3 regions of the Streptomyces sp. YGL11-2 genome follow, and region 1 is predicted to be linked to each of the others. Evidence: riboswitches for the same ligand, from Rfam matches in the RefSeq annotation. Region 1 holds a riboswitch; each other region holds the start of a gene.
The links. Region 1 has a riboswitch for cobalamin ahead of ACO1BR_RS04870 (ribonucleoside-diphosphate reductase subunit alpha). Riboswitches for the same ligand answer to the same signal wherever they lie in the genome.

Region 1 (7,961 bases):
GAAGGGCTTGAGGAAGGGGAAGGTGACGGAGGTGAAGACCTTCCAGGTGCCGGCGCCGTCCATCCGGGCCGCTTCGTAGAGCTCCCTGGGGATGGTCGTGGTGGCGGCGTAGAGGTTGAGGGCCACGAAGGGCAGCGACTGCCAGACGATCAGGACGGTGATGACGAAGAAGGTGGACAGCTGGGTGCCGACCCAGTCGTAGCCGGCCATGGAGTGCCAGCCGAGCCTGTCCAGGACCCAGTTGACGACGCCGTAGCGGGAGTCGAAGAGCCACTGGAAGACGGTGGTGGCGGCGATCACCGGCATCGCCCAGGCCAGCACCAGCGCGACGGACAGCACCAGCCGCATCTTCTTGCCGAGCCGGGCGAGCAGCAGCCCGATCAGCGTGCCGAGCACCATGATCAGTACGACGTTGGCGCCGGTGAAGACGACGGTGCGCAGGGTGACCCGCCAGAACTGCGAGCTGCCCAGGATTTCCTGGTAGTTGCCGATGCCGCGCCAGTCGGTGAGGTGCTGGATCAGCTCCTTCATGTTGAGGTTCTGGAAGGAGAGCACCAGGTTGCGGACCATCGGCCAGCCGAGGAAGACCGCGGTCGCCAGCAGGGCCGGGAGCAGCAGGAGGTAGGGCGCGCCGCGGGCTGCCCGGCCGCGCCGCACGGGCGGCGGGCCCTCCTTGCCGGTCCGCGGCGCGGTCCTGCCCGCCGCGCCGTCGAGCTGCACTGCCATGAGCGTGTGGTCCCCTCGTTGCCGTGGATGCGGCGGTCGTTCCCGTGGAAGCGGCGGTCGTCCCGTGGAAGCGGCGGTGCGTACGGGCGCGGGCGCGGAAGGCCGTCCGGCCCGTACGCGGCCGGTGGGCGGCTACTGCTTGGCGAGCCGCGCGTTGATCTCGGACTCGATGTCCCTGGCGGCGTCCGCCGGGGCCTTACCGCCGAGGACGGCGGTCATGTAGTCCTTGATCGGGTTCGGCACGTTCTCGACCGCGGCCCACTGGGGGATCAGCGGGGTGGTGCCGCCGGACTTCGCCGCGGCGGGTGCGGCAGCCGCGGCGGCCGGGTTCTCCTTGGCGGCGCCGGCCAGGGCCGGTGACTTGGGCGTCCAGCCAGCTTCCCTGACCATCTGCGCGTCGTTGTCCTTGGAGAGGGCGACCTTGAGGAACTGCTTGGCGAGTTCCTGGTTCTTGCCCATTCCGGCGACCGCGAAGTTGGAACCGCCGAGGAATACGCCCTCGGGCTTGGCGGCGGTCTCCCCCGGGATGGTGAAGAACCCGATGTCGTCCTTGATCTTCGGGTTGGTCTTGACGGCCTCGGCGGCCTCGTATCCCATGGCGATGATGGCGCCGGTCTTCCCCTTGGCGAAGACCTCGGCCTGCTGCGGAGTGGCCTCGTCCTTGTTCTTCGGGGCGGTGCTGAACGCCTGGTACTGCTTGTAGATGTCCATGGCCTTGGCGACCTTGGGGTCACCGAGGTTGGACACCCATTTACCGCCCGCCTGCTTCACCAGGTCGGCGCCGGTGCCGATGGTCAGGCCGTCGAAGAAGTACCAGTTCTGGCCCGGGAGATAGAGCGGTTCGGCATCGGTCTTGCTCTTGATGGCATCGAACGCCTTGAAGAGTTCGGCGCGCGTGGTGGGCAGCGACGTGATCCCGGCCTGGGCCCAGATCTTCTTGTTGTACATCACCACGCGGTTGCCGGCGTACCACGGCAGCGCGTACTGCTTCCCGTCCACCATCGCTGCCTTGTTGAAGGCGTCGCTCCAGTCCGCGCCGATTTCCTTCTTCAGATCGCCGAGGTCGGCCAGTGCGCCGGCCTTGGCATAGGCGGCGGTCTGGGTGTTGCCGATCTCCACGACGTCCGGCGGGGTGTCCTCGGAAAGGGCGGTGCTCAGTTTCTGCTGAATGCCGTTCCACTGCTGGACCTTGAATGCGACGGTGGCGCCGGTCTTCTTCGCGAATTGCTCGGAGACCTGTTTGGTCCACTGCGCCGGATTGGAACCGTCCATCACCCAAACGGTCAACTTCCGGCCCTTGAAGCCGTCCGCGCTGTTGCCGCCGCTCGACCCACAGGCAGCGATGCTCATCAGCATTCCCGCGACCGCCGTCGCCGCTATGAGTCCACGCTTCATTGCGTTCTCCCCCTCAAGGACGGGTGTGGTCTTTAATGGTTTAGACCAGTGCTCGCAGCTTGGCCTAGACCTTTTGGGGTGTCAAGGGTGTATAAGAGTCGCTGTCAGGTCCGTTACCGGACCGACATCTGCCGGGCCGGGAGCCGCGCGGGAACAGCCGCATCCCACCCGTGCCACGATGTGAGCCGCTACGTACGGAGGAGCCGGTGACGGCAGCACGACAGGAGTCGGAGAGGCGGGTCATGGAGACCGACGCGGGCAGTGCCGAGAACGGCGGCGGCGCGACGCGCACCGCCCGGGTGCCCAAGTACTACCGCCTCAAGCGGCACTTGCTGGAGATCACCGAGACCCTGCCGCCCGGCACCCCGGTCCCGCCCGAGCGCACCCTCGCCGCGGAGTTCGACACCTCCCGCACCACGGTCCGCCAGGCCCTCCAGGAACTGGTCGTCGAGGGCCGCCTGGAGCGCATCCAGGGCAAGGGCACCTTCGTCGCCAAGCCCAAGGTCTCCCAGGCGCTGCAACTGACCTCCTACACGGAGGACATGCGCGCCCAGGGCCTGGAGCCGACCTCCCAGCTGCTGGACATCGGCTATGTCACCGCCGACGACCGGCTGTCCGGGCTCCTCGACATCGCCGCCGGGGGCCGGGTGCTGCGCATCGAGCGGCTGCGGCTGGCCAGCGGCGAGCCGATGGCCATCGAGACCACCCATCTGTCCGCCCGGCGGTTCCCGGCGCTGCGCCGCAACCTCGTCAAGTACACCTCCCTGTACACCGCGCTCGCCGAGGTCTACGACGTCCGGCTCGCGGAGGCCGAGGAGACCATCGAGACCTCGCTCGCCACCCCGCGCGAGGCCGGCCTCCTGGGCACCGACGTCGGCCTGCCGATGCTGATGCTCTCCCGGCACTCCCTCGACGCCCAGGGCCGGCCGGTGGAATGGGTGCGCTCGGTCTACCGCGGCGACCGCTACAAGTTCGTGGCCCGGCTCCAGCGCCCGGCGGACTGAGCCGCGGACGCCCCGCCCGCGCGGCACCGGCCCGTGCGCGCGGGCGCGCCCCGGCACGCTCCCGCGGACGCGCCCCGGCACCTGTCCGATCCGAACACGCCGCCCCCCGGGCTCGTCCACCCGCCCCCGGCCGCGCCGACGGCCGCCCCACCCGACGCACCGACGCCATACCGATATGCGGACAGCTAGTGACGCGCGCCACGTCACTGGCTTAAATTCATGCCGATTACACAGGAGTTCGCCAGGGACGGAGCCACGGGCATGACAGAGAACGCCGATTCACCGGACCGCAGACCGGTCGTCACCCCCGCACGCGTGGTGGCCGGATTGTGCCTGCTCGCTCCGTTCGTCGCGATGCTGTGGGTGAGTTCGTACGCCAGGATCGAGCCGACGCTCATCGGGATCCCGTTCTTCTACTGGTACCAGATGGCGTGGGTGCTGATCTCGACCGCGCTCACCACGATCGCCTACAAGCTCGTCCAGCGTGAGCAGCGCGCCCGCAAGGGCGGTGCGGACCAGTGACGTTCGCCTCCACCACCTCCACGGACCTCGCCGGCGCGCAGCTCGCCGCCGCCACCAAGGGCGTCAACGGCGTCACGCTGGCCGTCTTCGTCTTCTTCTTCCTGGCCGTCACGGTCATGGGCTTCCTCGCCGCCCGCTGGCGACAGGCCGAGCAGTCCGCCAACCTCGACGAATGGGGCCTGGGCGGACGCAGCTTCGGCACCTGGATCACCTGGTTCCTGCTCGGCGGCGACCTCTACACCGCGTACACGTTCGTGGCCGTCCCGGCGGCGATCTACGCGGCGGGCGCGTCCGGGTTCTTCGCCGTCCCGTACACCATCCTGGTCTACCCGCTGATCTTCACCTTCCTGCCCCGCCTGTGGTCGGTCTCGCACAAGCACGGGTACGTCACCACCTCGGACTTCGTGCGCGGGCGGTTCGGCTCCAAGGGGCTGTCGCTGGCCGTGGCACTCACCGGCATCCTCGCCACGATGCCGTACATCGCGCTCCAACTGGTCGGCATCCAGGCCGTTCTGGACGTGATGGGTGTCGGCGGCGGGGAGCACACCAACGGGTTCGTCAAGGACCTGCCGTTGCTGATCGCGTTCGCCGTGCTGGCCGCGTACACCTACTCCTCGGGCCTGCGGGCGCCCGCGCTGATCGCGTTCGTCAAGGACGGGCTGATCTACCTCGTCATCGGGGTGGCGATCGTCTACATCCCGGTCAAACTGGGCGGGTTCGACGCCATCTTCCACGCGGCGGGCAAGGCTCTGGCCCATACCGGACCGACCGGCAAGCCACGCGGTGAACTGACCAGCGGCCCCAACGCCCAGTGGGCGTACGCCACTCTAGCGCTCGGCTCGGCGCTGGCGCTGTTCATGTACCCGCACTCGATCACCGCGACGCTGTCCTCGCGCAGCCGCAACGTGATCCGCCGCAACACCACGATCCTGCCCCTGTACTCACTCATGCTGGGGCTGCTGGCGCTGCTCGGCTTCATGGCGGTCAAGGCCGGTACGGACATCAAGGGCAACCCGCAGCTGGCGATCCCGCAGCTCTTCGCGGACATGTTCCCCAGCTGGTTCGCCGGGGTCGCCTTCGCCGCGATCGGCATCGGCGCGCTGGTGCCCGCGGCGATCATGTCGATCGCCGCCGCCAACCTCTTCACCCGCAACGTCTACAAGGACTTCCTGCGGCCCGGCGCCACGCCCGAGCAGGAGCACAAGGTCGCCAAGCTGGTCTCCCTCCTGGTCAAGGTCGGCGCGCTGGTCTTCGTCCTCACGATGGACAAGACCGTGGCGATCAACTTCCAGCTGCTGGGCGGCATCTGGGTCCTGCAGACCATGCCGGCGCTGGTGGGCGGCCTCTTCACCCGGTGGTTCCACCGCTGGGCCCTGCTGGCCGGCTGGGCGGTCGGCATGCTCTACGGCACCCTCGCCGCGTACGGGGTGGCCAGCCCGACCCAGAAGCACTTCGGCGGCTCCAGCGCGGAGATCCCCGGCATCGGCCAGATCGGCTACATCGGCCTGACCGCCTTCGCCCTGAACGTGGTGGTGGCGGTCGTCCTGACGTTCGTCCTACGGGCCTTCAAGGCCCCCGAGGGCACCGACGAGACCTCCCCCGACGACTACACCGCCGACCTCGGCGACAAGGGCGTCACGGCCGACCTGCCGCCGGCGACGGCGGGGGCGGGGGCGGGGCACTGACGGTCTCAACCACGGCGGAGGGCCGTCGCGTTCCCGCGGGAATGCGACGGCCTTCCGCTACGCGGGGCACGCAGCCAGAGGGTCCCGTCCTTCAGCGGCCGGGGGCCGACGTCAATACCCCCTCCCCGCAACCTCGTTGCTCCCGCCACACTGATCCCCATGGACATCACGATCAGGCCCGTGCGACAGACGGAGTTCGCGACGGTCGGGGAACTGGTGGCGAAGGTGTATCTGGCCGATGGGCTGCTGACCTTCGGGGAGCACGATCCGTACGCCGCGAAACTGCGGGACGTGGCGCACCGCGCGGAGCAGGCCGAGGTGCTGGTGGCTGCCGGGGCGGGCGGGGCGGTGCTCGGGGCGGTGACCTTCGCCGCGTACGGGAGTCCGTACGCGGAGCTGGCAGGGCCCGGGGAGGGTGAGTTCCGGATGCTGGCGGTGGGGCGCGAGGGGCGCGGGCGCGGGGTCGGGGAGGCGCTGGTGCGGGCGTGTCTGGCGCGGGCGCGGGAGTTGGGACTGCGCGGGATGGTGCTGTCGAGCCAGCAGCATCTGCTCCCGGCTCACCGGCTGTACCGGCGGCTGGGATTCGCGCGAGTGGCGGAGCGGGACTGGGAGCCGATACCCGGAATCGCGCTCTGGGCGTTCGCCCGTGAGCTGCCCTGAGGGCCGTTCCCGGGGTGCGCAGCGCGGTCCGGCCGTTCGCACACCTATGGGGATGGTATGGGCAGCGACACAAGATGTGGGGGTGCGTGCGGGGAGCAGCACAAGATGTATGCTCGTCCTCGCTGTCGCCGCAGGGGAATCCGGTGCGAATCCGGAACTGTCCCGCAACGGTATGCGTGCGCACCACCGGTCGTTCCGTACGGCCCGGTCGTGCGTCCCTGAGTCCGAGGACCTGCCGACGGCACGCCCGCACCGCCATCGGTGCGGCGTCGACACGTCCGGGCCCCGAGGGTTGGGCCGATGGACGCCGTGCGGCCTGCCCGCGCGCCCCTGACCGTCACGGGGTGCCGCCTGCCCGCGTGCGCCCGTCGCGCCGCCGCTCTCCTGGCCCCCGCCGAGTGAGGGAGAGCATCACGTGACCATCGCGCCAACGGAACCCGCGTCAGCCGCCGGGGTCGTGCAACCCGCGGCGGCCACGCCTCCCCCCGGCTCGGACGGGCCGGGCACCGCGCTGCTGCGCGCCCTGACCGAGCTGACCGCGGATCTGCCCGAGACCGACCCGGGCAAGGTGGCCGCCGCCGCGCTGCGCGGGCGGCACCCGGGCTCCGACGAGGCCGAGTTGCGGTCGCTGGCGATCGACGCCGCGGCGGGTCTGATCGGCGACGAGCCGCAGTACTCCAAGCTCGCCGCGCGGCTGCTCACCCGCGCCATCGCCGAGGAGGCGGCCGGCCAGGGCGCGGTCTCCTTCTCCGCCTCCGTGGCGACCGGTCACCGGGAGGGGCTGATCGCGGACGGGACCGCGGAGTTCGTGCGCACGCACGCCGAGCGGCTGGACGCGCTGGTGCACGGTGCCCTGGCGGACGGTGCCGACGACCGTTTCGGGTACTTCGGGCTGCGGACGCTGCACTCGCGCTATCTGCTGCGCCACCCCACCACCCGGCAGGTCGTCGAGACCCCGCAGCACTTCCTGCTGCGGGTGGCCTGCGGCCTGGCCGAGGACGACTCGGCGCGGGCGCTCGCGGACGTCGCCGAGCTGTACCGGCTGACCAGCACGCTGTCCTACCTCCCCTCCTCCCCCACGCTGTTCAACTCCGGTACGCGGCACCCGCAGATGTCCTCGTGCTATCTGCTGGACTCGCCGCTGGACGAGCTGGACTCGATCTACGACCGCTACCACCAGGTGGCGCGGCTCTCCAAGCACGCGGGCGGCATCGGCCTCTCGTACTCCCGCATCCGCGCCCGCGGTTCACTGATCCGCGGCACCAACGGGCACTCCAACGGCATCGTGCCGTTCCTGCGCACCCTGGACGCCTCGGTGGCGGCGGTCAATCAGGGCGGCCGGCGCAAGGGCGCGGCCTGCGTCTACCTGGAGACCTGGCACGCCGACATCGAGGAGTTCCTGGAGCTGCGCGACAACACGGGCGAGGAGGCCCGGCGCACCCACAACCTCAACATCGCGCACTGGATCCCCGACGAGTTCATGCGCCGGGTCGAGGCGGACGCCGACTGGTCGCTGTTCTCGCCGGCCGACGTGCCGGAGCTGGTCGACCTGTGGGGCGCGGAGTTCGACGCCGCGTACCGGGCGGCGGAGACCGCGGGCAAGGCCCTCAAGCAGATCCCCGCCCGGGTGCTGTACTCCCGCATGATGCGGACGCTGGCGCAGACCGGCAACGGCTGGATGACGTTCAAGGACGCCGCCAACCGCACCGCCAACCAGACCGCCGAGCCGGGCAACGTCGTGCACTCCTCCAACCTCTGCACGGAGATCCTGGAGGTGACCGACGACGGGGAGACCGCGGTCTGCAACCTGGGGTCGGTCAACCTCGCGGCGCATCTCGGCGAGGACGGCCGGATGGACTGGCAGCGGCTGGACGCCACCGTCCGTACGGCCGTCACCTTCCTCGACCGGGTGGTGGACATCAACTTCTACCCGACCGGGCAGGCCGCCGCCTCCAACTCCCGCTGGCGC
Region 2 (7,961 bases), on a different contig from region 1:
CACACCTTCGGCGACGCCGCGGCCGCCGCCGACGGCCTGGTGATCAACGGCATCGACGGCCACAACGCCGTGGCGGCCCTGTCCGCCATCGCCGACCGGCTCGCCGGCAAGACCCTGGTCGACTACGCCGTGCCGTACATCTACAACCCGGACATCGAGCGCCCCTGGCCGACCCCGTGGGGCGTCAACCCGGTCCTCGACCCCTGCGACAGTGACAGCCTGGGCGAGCAGATCCAGCGCGCTTTGCCGCAGACGAAGATCGTCAAGGCGTTCGTCACCCAGGAGCAGGCCACCGTCGTCGACCCGCAGGCCATCGGCGGCGGCGACCACACGATGTTCGTCGCGGGCGAGGACACCAACGCCAAGCAGCAGGTCACCGACCTGCTGAAGGCTTACGGCTGGACCGACGTCCTCGACCTCGGTCCGCTGGTCGCCGCCCGCGGCATGGAGATGTACGCCCACATGCACGGCGCCATCGGCATCGCCCTCGGCTTCGGCACCCACTTCGGCGTCAAGGTCGTGCGCTGACCATGACCACGAAGAACGACGCGCCCCTGAACGGCAGGATCGTCTGTCAGGCGATATGGGCCCGCGACGGGCGGGCGCTGGCCGACTTCTACGCCACCGCCCTGGGCACCACGGTGACCCGGACCTACCCCGACGAGCAGGGCAACGAGGCCGCCCACGCCTTCTTCGTGAACGGCGCGATGTACCTCTTCTACACGTCCGAGTCCTTCACCGCGCCCACCTGGCCCGAGGAACAACTGCCCTTCCACATGGACCTCTCCTTCCCCGACGTCGCGGCGGCGGAGCAGCGGCTGCTGGAGATGGGCGCCACCAAGCCCGACCACCAGCCCGGTGGCCGTTACTGGACCGTCCTGCTGGACCCCTCCGGCCAGCCCTTCTGCATCCACGGCACCCAGTGACACCGCATCACGCCGGGACCGTCCTGCCCCGTGTCACCGCCGCCCAGCGCCGCGCCCGCCTCGTACGCCGTCACCTTCTCGCGCCGTCCGTGCGCGAGAGGTCGGCCGAGGCGGTGGCGCTGGCCCTGGTCGGCCTGCACGCCACCGACCCCGCCACCGTCTTCCTCGCCGCGGCGGCCCGCATACACGCCCCGACCGCCGCCGCCATCGACCACTCCCTCTACGACGTCCCCAACGGTGCCCCGGCGCTGGAGCGCATACGGTGCATGCGCCGCACCATGTTCGTCGTCCCGGCCCGCCTGGCCCCGGCCGTACGGTCGGCGACCGTACGCGACCCGCAGCGGCACCGTGCCGAGACCCTCACGCACCTGCGCCAGGCGCTCGGCTGGGACGCACCCCGCTACCAGGCGGTGGAGCGAGCCGCTCTGGCGGCGATCACGGCCCGGGGGCGGGCCACCGCCGCTCAACTCGCCGCCGACGTACCGGAATTGAGGGAGCGGATCGTCACCTTCCCCGGCAAACCCTACGAGTCCCGGCAGCGTGCCGGCACACCGGTTCTGGGCGCACTCGCCGCCGAGGGACGCATCCGCCGGGACCGCCCGGCCGGCTCGTGGACGTCCGCGCAGTTCCACTGGGCGCCGGCCCGCCCCCTGCCGCAGATACCCGCTGCCCAGGCGAAGACCGCACTGGCCCGTCATTACCTCTCCGCGTTCGGCCCGGTCACCGTGGAGGATCTGAAGTGGTGGACCGGCTGGAACCTCACCGACACCCGCAAGGCCCTCGCCGCCACCGGTGCCCAGGCCGTCGACCTCGACGAAGGCACCGGCTACCTCTTGCCCGAAGACCTCGACACCACCCGCGCCGAGCCCGAGCCCGCGGCAGCCCTGCTGCCCGGCCTCGACCCCACGCCCATGGGCTGGCGGCACCGCGACTGGTACCTCGACCCGGACCACACCAAGGCCCTCTTCGACCGCAACGGCAACATCGGCCCCACCGTCTGGTGGCACGGCCGGGTGGTCGGCGCCTGGGCCCAACACCCCGACGGGCACATCAACCACCACCTCCTCACCGACCCCGGAACCGAGGCCCGCGCAGCCGTGGAGTCGGAGATCAGCCGTCTGACCGCGTTCCTCGACGGCACCCGCATCACGCCCTGCTACCGCACCCCCCTCGAACGCCGGCTCGCCACCCACCGCTGACCGCGGCTCAGGCCGTTCCGACCGCGGCGGTTCCGACTGGGCCGCTGTCACGGAACAGGCCGGCCGGACGCCCTCGGCGCCCAGCCGGCCTGTTCCGGTGGTGCATCCCTCCCCGGGTGCCGAGCCCTCAGCTCGACGGGGTGGGTCAGTCCGTGCCGAACTCCATCGCGGCGCGGTCCAGCATCTCCTCGTCGGCGGAGCCCTCGCCGCGGGAGGCGATGGCCTCGGCGCCGCCCTCCGGCATGCTGCCGATCAGCCCGGTCGCCGCCGCCTGGGCGGCACCGATGGCGGGGTTCGCGGTGCCGATCAGGCCGAGCCCGGCGTACTGCTCCAGCTTGGCGCGCGAGTCGGCGATGTCGAGGTTGCGCATGGTGAGCTGGCCGATCCGGTCCACCGGGCCGAACGCCGAGTCCTCGGTGCGCTCCATGGACAGCTTGTCCGGGTGGTAGCTGAACGCCGGGCCCGTGGTGTCGAGGACCGAGTAGTCCTCACCGCGCCGCAGCCGCAGCGTCACCTCGCCGGTGACGGCCGCGCCGACCCAGCGCTGCAGCGACTCGCGCACCATCAGCGCCTGCGGGTCCAGCCAGCGGCCCTCGTACATCAGCCGGCCCAGGCGCCGGCCCTCGTTGTGGTACTGGGCGAGGGTGTCCTCGTTGTGGATCGCGTTGACCAGCCGCTCGTACGCAGCGTGCAGCAGGGCCATCCCGGGCGCCTCGTAGATGCCGCGGCTCTTGGCCTCGATGATCCGGTTCTCGATCTGGTCCGACATGCCCATGCCGTGCCGCCCGCCGACGGCGTTGGCCTCCATCACCAGGTCGACGGGGGAGCCGAACTCCTTGCCGTTGATCGTCACCGGACGGCCCTGGTCGAAGCCGATGGTGACGTCCTCGGTGAGGATCTCGACCTCGGGGTCCCAGAACCGCACGCCCATGATCGGCTCCACGGTCTCCACACCGTTGTCCAGGTGCTCCAGGGTCTTGGCCTCGTGGGTGGCGCCCCAGATGTTGGCGTCGGTGGAGTACGCCTTCTCCGTGCTGTCGCGGTAGGGCAGGTCGTGGGCGAGCAGCCACTCCGACATTTCCTTGCGGCCACCGAGCTCGGTCACGAAGTCCGCGTCCAGCCAGGGCTTGTAGATCCGCAGCTGCGGATTGGCGAGCAGGCCGTAGCGGTAGAACCGCTCGATGTCGTTGCCCTTGAAGGTCGAACCGTCGCCCCAGATCTGGACGTCGTCCTCAAGCATCGCCCGGACCAGGAGAGTGCCCGTGACGGCGCGGCCGAGCGGCGTGGTGTTGAAGTAGGCACGCCCGCCCGAGCGGATGTGGAACGCCCCGCAGGTGAGCGCGGCCAGGCCCTCCTCGACCAGCGCCGCACGGCAGTCGACCAGGCGCGCGATCTCGGCGCCGTAGGTCTTCGCGCGGCCGGGCACCGAGGCGATGTCGGGCTCGTCGTACTGGCCGATGTCGGCGGTGTAGGTGCACGGGATGGCGCCCTTGTCGCGCATCCACGCGACCGCGACGGAGGTGTCGAGGCCGCCCGAGAAGGCGATGCCGACGCGCTCGCCGGCGGGAAGGGAGGTGAGGACCTTTGACATGGGAAGAGTATGCACGATTCCACATGACTATGCAATGGGGTTCGGTGTCGCGAGCGGGGTGGTATCCGTCGGGTCCGCCCCGCCGGGTCCGTTGCGGGCGAAGTAGGGGCCGGCGTAGGGGCCGGGGCGGTCGGCGCCCCGGCCCCTCGGGGGCCTGCCGGTCAGGACGCGGGCAGCTCGCCGCGGACGGTGCGGGCCGCGGCGACCAGGTTTTCCAGCGCGGCGCGGGTCTCGGGCCAGCCGCGGGTCTTCAGACCGCAGTCGGGGTTGACCCACAGGCGGTCGGCGGGGATGGCCCGCAGACCGGTGCGCAGCAGTTCGGCCGCCTCCTGCGTGCTCGGTACCCGCGGTGAGTGGATGTCGTACACGCCCGGCCCGGCCTCGCGCGGATAGCCGTGGGCGGCCAGTTCGCGGGCCACCTGCATATGGGAGCGGGCGGCTTCGAGGCTGATGACGTCGGCGTCGAGGTCGTCGATGGCCTGGACGATGTCGCCGAACTCGGCGTAGCACATGTGGGTGTGGATCTGGGTGCCCGGCCGGACGCCGCCGGTGGTGATCCGGAACGCCTCCGTTGCCCAGGACAGGTACGCGGGGCGGTCGGTGGCGCGCAGCGGCAGCGTCTCGCGCAGGGCCGGCTCGTCGACCTGGATGACGGACGTGCCGGCCGCCTCCAGGTCGGCGACCTCGTCGCGCAGCGCGAGGGCGACCTGCCGGGCGGTGTCGCCGAGGGGCTGGTCGTCGCGGACGAAGGACCAGGCGAGCATGGTCACCGGACCGGTCAGCATGCCCTTGACCGGGCGGTCGGTGAGGGACTGGGCGTAGGTCGTCCAGCGCACGGTCATCGGCTCGGGGCGGGAGACGTCGCCGGCCAGGATCGGCGGGCGGACATAGCGCGTGCCGTAGGACTGCACCCAGCCGTGCCGGGTGGCCAGGTACCCGGTGAGCCGCTCGGCGAAGTACTGGACCATGTCGCTGCGTTCGGGCTCGCCGTGGACGAGCACGTCCAGACCGGCCTTCTCCTGGAAGGCGAGCACCTCCTGGATCTCGGCCCTGATCCGCTCCTCGTACCCGGCCGTGTCGATCCGGCCCGCGCGCAGGTCGGCCCGCGCGGTGCGCAGTTCGCCGGTCTGCGGGAAGGAGCCGATGGTCGTCGTCGGCAGCAGCGGCAGACCGAGGTGGGCGCGCTGGGCGGCGGCCCGTGCGGTGTAGGGCTGGGAGCGGCGGGCGTCGGCTTCGGTGACCGCGCCGGTGCGGGCGCGGACGGCCGGGTCGTGGGTGACGGCGGAGCCGGCCCGGGATGCCAGGTCGGCCCGGGCCGCTGCCAGTTCGGCCACGATGGCGCCGGCGCCGTGGGTCAGGCCCCTGGCGAGCGTGACGACCTCGGCCGTCTTCTGCCGGGCGAAGGCGAGCCAGCGCAGGATCTGCGGATCGATGTCCCGCTCGGCCGCCGCGTCGAGGGGGACGTGCAGCAGCGAGCAGGAGGCCGACACATCGACGCGCTCGGCCAGCCCGAGGAGGGTGCCGAGCGTGGCGAGGGACTTCTCCAGGTCGTTGACCCAGATGTTGCGGCCGTCGACGACACCGGCGACCAGTCGCTTGCCCGGCAGTCCGCCGACGGCCGCGAGGGCGTCCAGGTTGGCGGCGCCGGCTTGGGTGAAGTCCAGCGCGAGCCCCTCGACCGGGGCTTCGGCCAGGACGGGCAGGGCGTCGCCCAGGCGGTCGAAGTAGGAGGCGATGAGCAGCTGGGGCCGGTCGGTGAGGGCGCCGAGCGCGCGGTAGGCGCGGGAGGCGGCGCCGAGTTCGGCCCGGGTGCGGTCCTGGACGAGGGCGGGCTCGTCCAGTTGCACCCACGTGGCGCCGGCGGCCCGCAGGTCGGCGAGGACCTCGGCGTACACCGGCAGCAGGCGGTCCAGGAGCGTGAGCGGGTCGAAGCCGGCGGCGACGCCGGGCGCGGGCTTGGCCAGCAGCAGGTAGGTGACGGGGCCGACCAGGACGGGCCGGGCCGGCAGCCCCAGCGTCAGGGCTTCCGTCAGCTCGGCGACCTGCTGGGTGGAGTCGGCCGCGAAGACCGTGTCAGGGCCCAACTCGGGTACCAAATAGTGGTAGTTGGTGTCGAACCACTTGGTCATCTCCAGGGGCGCGACGTCCTGTGTGCCCCGCGCCATGGCGAAGTAGCCGTCGAGGGGGTCGGCCGCGACGGCGGCCCGGTGGCGCTCGGGGATCGCGCCGACCATGACGGTGGTGTCCAGCACGTGGTCGTAGTACGAGAAGTCGCCCGTCGGGACCTCGTCGAGGCCGGCCCCGGCCAGCTGCCGCCAGGTGGCGCGGCGCAGTTGGGCGGCGGTGGCACGGAGGGCGTCGGCGGTGACATGGCCCTTCCAGTAGCCCTCGATCGCCTTCTTCAGCTCCCGGCGTGGGCCATGGCGCGGGTAGCCGTACACGGTGGCCCGTGCTTCCGCGGACGCGGACTGGGTGGTCATGGAAATCTCCTTCGCGAGATGCATCCCTGAGATCCCGGCGAGGAGACGAAGGCGCGAAGGGGACACGGACCGGGCGGTACGGCTTCGCGCGACACGGCGCGAGCATCCGCCTGGTGTGTACTCCCCCGGACTACGTCCGGGGGTGCCCTCAACCCGCCCACGAGGTCACCGGGATGTCCGTGCGCGAGTGGTTCGCACACGGGCAGGTGGCAGGTCTTCGGACTCGCGGGCACGCCCTCATCGAGGACACCTACTGGCCGTCGCTTCCCAGGCCCGTTTCGCCGGACCCAGTGCGTATGACGGCGGTCGTTCCCGCTCACCGCTGCGGGGCAGTCCCGGATTCCCACCGGGTTCCCTCTTGCGACGCATCCCGCCTGGCGGACGGGGCGAACCAGCTGCAGTGATCAGCTTACGGGCCGTCCGGCGATGTCGGGGGCCGTATCCGTCATGCGGAGGGTGAGGTGGGACACGCGGCCGAGGTGCGTGCAGCGGGCCGAGGGCGGGAGACGCCGCACGGCCGCCCCCCGCCCTCCTTGTGAGCCGCCGCCGGTCCCTCCGCCGGCGGTGTGTCCGGACCCCTCAGTCCGGCTGCCGGGTCGCTCGGTCCCGGCCGTACACGTGGAACCCCCGACCGGTCTTGCGGCCCAACAGCCCCGCCTCCACCATCCGTTGGAGCAGCGGGGGAGGGGCGTAGAGGGGTTCCCTGAACTCGTCGTAGAGGGACTCGGCGATCGAGGCGACGGTGTCCAGCCCGATCAGGTCGGCGAGCCTGAGCGGACCCATGGGGTGGGCGCAGCCCAGCTCCATGGCGGTGTCGACGTCGGCCGCGGTGGCGAAGCCCGACTCCGCCATGCGGATCGCCGCCAGCAGGTACGGGACGAGCAGCGCGTTGACGACGAAGCCCGCCCGGTCCCGGGAGTGGACGACCGTCTTGCCGAGGACGCGGGATACGAAGTCCGTCACGACGGCGACCGTCTCCGGGGCCGTGTGCAGGGAGGTCACGATCTCCACCAGCGGCAGCACCGGGACCGGGTTGAAGAAGTGCAGCCCCACGACCCGGTCGGCGCGGCGCGTGGCCATGCCGAGGCGCATCACGGGGAGGGAGGACGTGTTGGTCGCCAGGACGGCCGCCGGATCCTCGACGATCTTGTCGAGCGCGGCGAACACCTCGGTCTTGGCGTCCGCGTTCTCCACGACGGCCTCGATGACGAACCGCCGGTCGGCGAGGTCCTCCAGACTGCCGGTGAAGACCAGGCGCGCGAGGGCTTCCTGCGCCGCGGTCGGCTCCAGCTTCCCCGTCGCACGGCGTGGTCCAGGGAGGCGGTCACGCGCTCCCGCGCGGCGCGGGCGGCCGCGGCATCGGCCTCACAGACCACGGTGTCCAGCCCGGCCCGCGCGCACACCTCGGCGATACCCGCCCCCATCTGACCGCCGCCGACCACCCCGACGCGCCGGATGTCCCTGTTCATGACCGGGGCTCCGTACCGCGCACGAGGTGGGTGGCGTAGGCGTCCGGTGTGAAGAAGGGCGGCAACTCGCGGTCCAGCGCGTTCCGTTCGAAGAGCGCGAGCACGAGGACGCCGTCGAACACCTCGCGGCACAGGGGAACGAGGCCGGGGTGGGCGACCCGGGAACCGTCGAAGCCGTCCTCCGCCTCACGTTCCTTGTCCAGCCGGACCGTGGCCAGCGCCGCCGCGTGGGCGGCCGGCTCCTTGCTCGGCACGTGCGCGGCCATGCCTCCGATCGCGTGCGCCCTGCGCTTGTG
Region 3 (5,541 bases), on a different contig from region 1:
CCGGTGATCTCGACACGACGGTCGGTCAGACCGGGCGCGGGCGGGGCGACGCGCCAGGACGGATCGGCACGCACGGCCGAGGTGACCGGCGGGAAGTCGAGCGGGGAGCCGCCGGCCAGGCGCATGGCCTGGCGACGGCGTTCGGTCAGCAGGTCCTGCCGGCGCCTCACCGACCGCTACGGCCTCGGCTACGAGACCGTCTGCCACCGCCTGAGCACTCTCCAGCGCCCCCGTCTGCGCGGCGTGCCGTTCTCCTTCGTCCGCGTCGACCGGGCCGGCAGCATGTCCAAACGGCAGTCCGCGACCGGTTTCCACTTCTCGCGGGCGGGTGGCACCTGCCCGCTCTGGAACGTCTACGAGGCGTTCACCGCCCCCGGCCGCATCCACGTCCAGATCGCCGAAATGCCCGACGGGCAGCGCTATTTGTGGACGGCCCGCGCGCTCACCCGGCAGCGTGGCGGCTGGGGCGAACCCGGCAAGACCTTCGCCATCGGGCTGGGCTGCGAGATCCGCCATGCCGCACGCCTCGTGTACTCCGACGGCCTTGACCTCCGCAACACCTCCGCCGCCACCCCCATCGGCATGGGCTGCCGCGTCTGCGAACGCCTCGACTGCCCCCAGCGCGCAGTGCCGCCCCTCGGGCGCGCCCTGCGGATCGATCAGAACGCCAGCACGTTCGTGCCGTACCCGGTGAACGATCCGACGGCCTGACGGAGGCCGAGGCGCGAAGGGATGACCGTTCCCCTCGTGTCCCGTTGACACGGCCTGATGCGGCGGCGGAATCGCGGGCGGAGCCGGCTTCGTCAGGCGGGTGGGGGCGCCGTGGCGGGCGTGGTCATCGCATCGAGGAGGCGTGCGATCTCGGGGTCGCACAGGCTGTACCGGACGATGCGGCCGTCCTTGGCGGCGTGGACCGCGCCCGATGCGCGGAGCAGCCGCAGTGCCTGGGAGACCGCGGTGTCCCGGATGCCGGTGGCGAGCGCCAGGTCGGAGACCGCGATGGGGCCGGCCCGGTGCACGGCGAGGAGCAGCGAGAGGCGGCCGGGGTCCGCGAGCAGAGCGAAGCGCTCGGCCCAGGTGCCTACCTGGCCGCGGTCGCCGATGCCTTCGATGGCATCGCACACGGTGTGGTGGTCAATGGCGCGTTGATGTGCGCGGTCCGATGGAACCAAGTGCATGCGCCCCATTCTTGCCGCACTTCACCCTGGTAACCAAGACACCTGCGTATCTGTGCAGGCTTGTAGCCACGGTGGCCGAACCTCTACGGTGGTCCCGCCGTGGTGCTCGGGAAGACCGGTGACAGCCCTGACAAGGGCTGGAGTCCGGAGCGGCCCTCGCCACTGTGATCGGGGAGTCGACGTACCTCCGCCGGAAGGCGGACGCCACTGGGGACCTTCGGGTTCCTGGGAAGGCCGGGTACGCCGGCGTTCGACCCGTCAGCCAGGAGACCGGCCACGGCACCGTACGTCCCCGTCCACGAGGTGCTGGAGAGGCTCCCTGAGATGACCCTGTCTGAAAACTCCGCCATGTCCACCGCAGACGCGGTGATTCCGGCCACACCGCTGATGCGCTGGGAACGCAGGGACTGGATACGCACCGGCGGACTCCTGGCGGCGATAGCCGCGCTGCACGTCGTCGCCTTCGCGATCCTGGTGATGCTGGTCGCACCGCACCACTACACCGTCGGCAAGCAGGTCTTCGGCCTCGGCCTGGGCGTCACGGCCTACACCCTCGGCATGCGGCACGCCTTCGACGCCGACCACATCGCGGCCATCGACAACACCACCCGCAAGCTGATGGCCGACGGCAAGCGTCCCCTCTCGGTGGGATTCTGGTTCGCCCTGGGGCACTCCTCCATCGTGCTTCTGCTCGCCGGAGGCATCGCCGCCGGAGCGCATGTCGTCACCACCTTGACCGACGACAACTCCAGTGCCCGACAGACCCTCGGCCTGGTCGGTACCAGCGTCTCCGGCGGCTTCCTCTATCTGATCGCCGCCCTCAACCTGCTCTCCCTGGCCGGCATCTACCGGGTCTTCAAGGCGATGCGGGCAGGCGAGTTCGACGAGCACGAACTGGAGAAGCACCTGGACTCCCGCGGCTTCATGAACCGCATCCTGGGCCGGCTCACCAAGTCCATCACCCGCCCCGGCCAGATGTTCCCGCTCGGCTTCCTCTTCGGAATCGGCTTCGACACCGCCACCGAGGTCACCTTGATGGTGATGGCGGGCTCAGGCGCCGCCGCCGGGCTGCCCTGGTACGCGATCCTGTGCCTGCCGCTGCTGTTCGCCGCGGGCATGAGCCTGTTCGACACCCTCGACGGCACCTTCATGAACTTCGCCTACCACTGGGCGTTCTCCAACCCGGTGCGCAAGGTCTACTACAACCTCACCATCACCGGCCTGTCCATCGCGGTCGCCTTCCTCATCGGCACCATCGAACTGGTCGGTGTCCTCCACGAGCAACTCGGCCTCAACGACGCCGTCACCAACTGGATCTCCGGCATCGACCTGAACAACGTGGGCTTCATCATCGTCGGCCTGTTCGTGGCGGTCTGGGCCTGCGCACTGGCCTACTGGCGGTTGGCCAAGGTCGAACACCGCTGGAAGCCCAAGGCCGCGGAACCGAACTGATGCATCGGCCGGTCGCTCGGCAGCCTCGGTCCGCCGACGGGCCGGGGCTCGTCGCCGAGCGTCACACCTCCCCGCCACGCTCCTCCCGGGTACGCGGGGGCCGGCGGGGCGCAGGTGATCTTCAGGCGTCGGGTGGTAACGACCGTCCAGAAGCGTCCATCAGATCCAGGCCAGGCGCTCAAAGCCAGGTCAGAACTTCGTGTCCGGGGGAGTCCACCCGGTTGTTGCGACCTGTGTGAGAGCGCGTGTGACGACGAAGTCCCCGCTGGAGTGCTCGACACCGTTGGCGAATCCGGGGGCGAGTGCGACGTCGGCCTTCGCGACCCGTTGTGGTCCTGAAGGCCGACGTTGTGTTGGGGGAGGATGTGATCAGTATGGACAGCGGGCGGTATCCGCTGTCACTCGCCCGGTGGATCTTGGTGGTGAACCCGCCGCGCGCGCGGCGCATCGCCTCGTCAGGCCGGTACCGGCCTGACGAGGCGATGCGCCGCGCGCGCGGCGCATCGCCTCGTCAGGCCGGTGCCGGCCTGGACAGCCCGAAGGATCCGCTCCCATGTGCCGTCCGCCGACCAACGCCGGTTGCGGTTGTGCACCGTCTGCCGTTTCCCGAACCGCGTGGGCAGGTCTCGCCACGGGGTGCCAGTCCGCCGGCGGAAGAGAATGCCGTTGATGACTGTGCGGTGACTCCGCCACCGCCCGCCCCGACCTGCTCGGATGCCGTACCGCCCCCGCCTCGTCGAGGGATTCGTCGCCCAAACCGGGCTCGACCTCCAACTGCCGTAGCCTCAGCCGTTGAAGATCTCTAGCAGCGGACCGGCTTGCCGCTCTGGCGGATGATGTTGTCGGCGGACATCCAGCCCGCATCCTTCGTCCCGGCGATGCGGGCGTAGATCCACTTGTGGCCATAGGAGTTCTCGACCGAGCAGTGGAACCACAGCTTCGTGCCGGACTTGGCCGAGGCCACGGAGGAGCAGTCCTTGTAGGGCCCCGTGAGGATTTTGTGGTCGCCGGACAGGTAGCCGTACGCTCCCGGCTTTGGGTCAAAGTGGTTCCAGCCGCTGCAGGTTGTCGGCGCCGAAGTGGGCTTGGCCGATGGAGAAGCGGATGTGCTCGGCTTAGCCCTCGGCTCGGTCGACGGAGACGCGGAGGGCAGGGAGTTCCCGCCGGCGACCGTTCCACCGCCGCTCGGTTGACTGTTGCCGGCCGGGGCGTTGCTTCCGGAGGCGGCCTGCGGCTCGTTACCGCTCGCCCCGCTGGTCAAGGCGTAGGTGACGCCGCCTCCCGCGACCACGACGAAGGCGGCCGCCGCCGCGATGAGGGTACGGCTTCGGCGCCGGCCGCTGTTGGCCGTGGTGGGGCCGGCGCCGGGAGCGTGACCGGCGGTCGGTACGCCGGGCTGTGGAAGCGTGGGCGGCAGGCCGGAGGGTGGGGAGCCAGTGGGCGGAGCCTGAGGGGAGGGGGGCTGGAACGTCGGTGCGGCGCTGAAGCCGGGCGGCGGTGTCGGGGCGGCGGCCTGGAGTGGTGTGGGGGCGGTGGTCCGGGGTGGGGCCGATGTCGCGGACTCCGTCGAAGTACGGGCGGGGGTGGGGGCCGCGAGGGGCACGGAGGTTGGCCGCGTGAGGTTCATCGTCCTGCCTGCGGCCGCTCGCTCCAGCATCTCGCGTGCCTGCTTGGCTGTGGGCCGGTCCTCCGGCGCCTTCGCCATCAAGGCCCGTAGCACCGGCGTCAGCGGCCCCGCGCGCCGGGGTTCCGGCAGGGGCTCGGTGATGATCGCCGACAGGGTGGACCACACGGACGGGCGGCGGAACGGTGCCGTGCCTTCCACAGCCGCGTACAGCGTCATGCCGAGCGACCAGATGTCCGACGCGGGGCTGGGCGCCGTGCCCTGCGCGCGCTCCGGCGGCAGATAGTCGAGGGAGCCGACGAGCTGACCGCTCTGGGTCAGCTTGGCCATCGCCTCGTCGTCGGGGGTTTCCATGGTGGCGATGCCGAAATCGGTGAGCACGACCCGTCCGCCGTGCTCCAGCAGCACGTTGCCCGGCTTGACGTCCCGGTGCAGTACGCCCACCCGGTGCGCGGCGTCAAGCGCGTCCGTCAGCTTGGCGCCGATCGCCGCCGCCTCGTGCGGCTCCAGCGGGCCACGCTCCGTCAGTACCTCGTCGAGCGATGGCCCGTCGACGAGTTCCATGACGATGACCGGCAGGCCCTGCTCCTCGGTGACGTCGTGCACGGTGACCACGCCGGTGTGCCGGATACGGGCGGCGGCCTGCGCCTCCCGCTGCATCCGGGCCCGCAGATCGCGCAGTTCGGGTGTGGAGGCGTCGGTGAAGGCCCGCAGGACCTTGACTGCGACCTCGCGGTTCAGCAGTTCGTCCGTTGCCCGGGCGACCACGCCCATGCCGCCGCGCCCGATCGTCGCGGTCACCCGGTACCGGCCTCCCAGGGCCTTGCCTATCAGCTCATCGCCGCCGGCTTCCCGCGCCGTCACCGCATGCCCCGTTCCCCTACCATTCGTCGCTGTTCGTCGTTCGCACCTGGCGCCCCAGAGTAGAGGCAGCTTCTCCTCGACCAACCAGTGGTCCGGTTGTGCTGGTGCTCGACCGGTGGGGCGGTGGGCTCCCGGGGATCCCCGGGAGCCCCCGGACCGGCCCTAGGCCCCCGACATGCTCCGATACGTCACGAACAGGAACCAGAGCACCGGAATCAGCGCACCGAGGACGGCAGGCCGTCGGTACAACGGCTTTCCGGGATCCAGTTGCGGTCCGGGCTGTCCGGGGATCGGTGCCGGGAGATTGCTCAGCTTGATCCGGGCGGCGAGGTTCCAGATCAGGGTGAAGGGGGTGAAGAAGAAGAGGGAGAACGGGCTCCACCAGCCCTGCCAGAGCGTGTTGCCGGTCATTTCGCGACACAG

Region 2: it holds a riboswitch for cobalamin, as region 1 does, so the genes downstream of both, metE (5-methyltetrahydropteroyltriglutamate--homocysteine S-methyltransferase) here and ACO1BR_RS04870 (ribonucleoside-diphosphate reductase subunit alpha) in region 1, are expected to answer to the same signal.
Region 3: it holds a riboswitch for cobalamin, as region 1 does, so the genes downstream of both, ACO1BR_RS21120 (HoxN/HupN/NixA family nickel/cobalt transporter) here and ACO1BR_RS04870 (ribonucleoside-diphosphate reductase subunit alpha) in region 1, are expected to answer to the same signal.

The regions. Positions count from the first base shown of each region.
Region 1 covers NZ_JBNHIN010000003.1:54,838-62,798, reverse strand. The annotation lists gene ACO1BR_RS04900 (carbohydrate ABC transporter permease) at 1-726, opposite strand, end outside; gene ACO1BR_RS04895 (extracellular solute-binding protein) at 859-2,121, opposite strand; gene ACO1BR_RS04890 (GntR family transcriptional regulator) at 2,364-3,125, shown strand; gene ACO1BR_RS04885 (DUF3311 domain-containing protein) at 3,387-3,647, shown strand; gene mctP (monocarboxylate uptake permease MctP) at 3,725-5,332, shown strand; gene ACO1BR_RS04875 (GNAT family N-acetyltransferase) at 5,492-5,992, shown strand; cobalamin riboswitch at 6,096-6,246, shown strand; gene ACO1BR_RS04870 (ribonucleoside-diphosphate reductase subunit alpha) at 6,408-7,961, shown strand, end outside.
Region 2 covers NZ_JBNHIN010000017.1:167,162-175,122, reverse strand. The annotation lists gene ACO1BR_RS21165 (NADPH-dependent F420 reductase) at 1-528, shown strand, start outside; gene ACO1BR_RS21160 (VOC family protein) at 531-926, shown strand; gene ACO1BR_RS21155 (winged helix DNA-binding domain-containing protein) at 923-2,125, shown strand; gene argG (argininosuccinate synthase) at 2,271-3,716, opposite strand; gene metE (5-methyltetrahydropteroyltriglutamate--homocysteine S-methyltransferase) at 3,878-6,196, opposite strand; cobalamin riboswitch at 6,388-6,607, opposite strand; partial or broken gene ACO1BR_RS21140 (3-hydroxybutyryl-CoA dehydrogenase) at 6,776-7,665, opposite strand; partial or broken gene ACO1BR_RS21135 (hypothetical protein) at 7,770-7,961, opposite strand, start outside.
Region 3 covers NZ_JBNHIN010000017.1:161,581-167,121, reverse strand. The annotation lists partial or broken gene ACO1BR_RS21135 (hypothetical protein) at 1-164, opposite strand, end outside; partial or broken gene ACO1BR_RS21130 (short-chain fatty acyl-CoA regulator family protein) at 163-711, shown strand; gene ACO1BR_RS21125 (ArsR/SmtB family transcription factor) at 804-1,178, opposite strand; cobalamin riboswitch at 1,262-1,471, shown strand; gene ACO1BR_RS21120 (HoxN/HupN/NixA family nickel/cobalt transporter) at 1,503-2,630, shown strand; partial or broken gene ACO1BR_RS21115 (transposase) at 3,151-3,337, opposite strand; gene ACO1BR_RS21110 (protein kinase domain-containing protein) at 3,433-5,118, opposite strand; gene ACO1BR_RS21105 (hypothetical protein) at 5,281-5,541, opposite strand, start outside.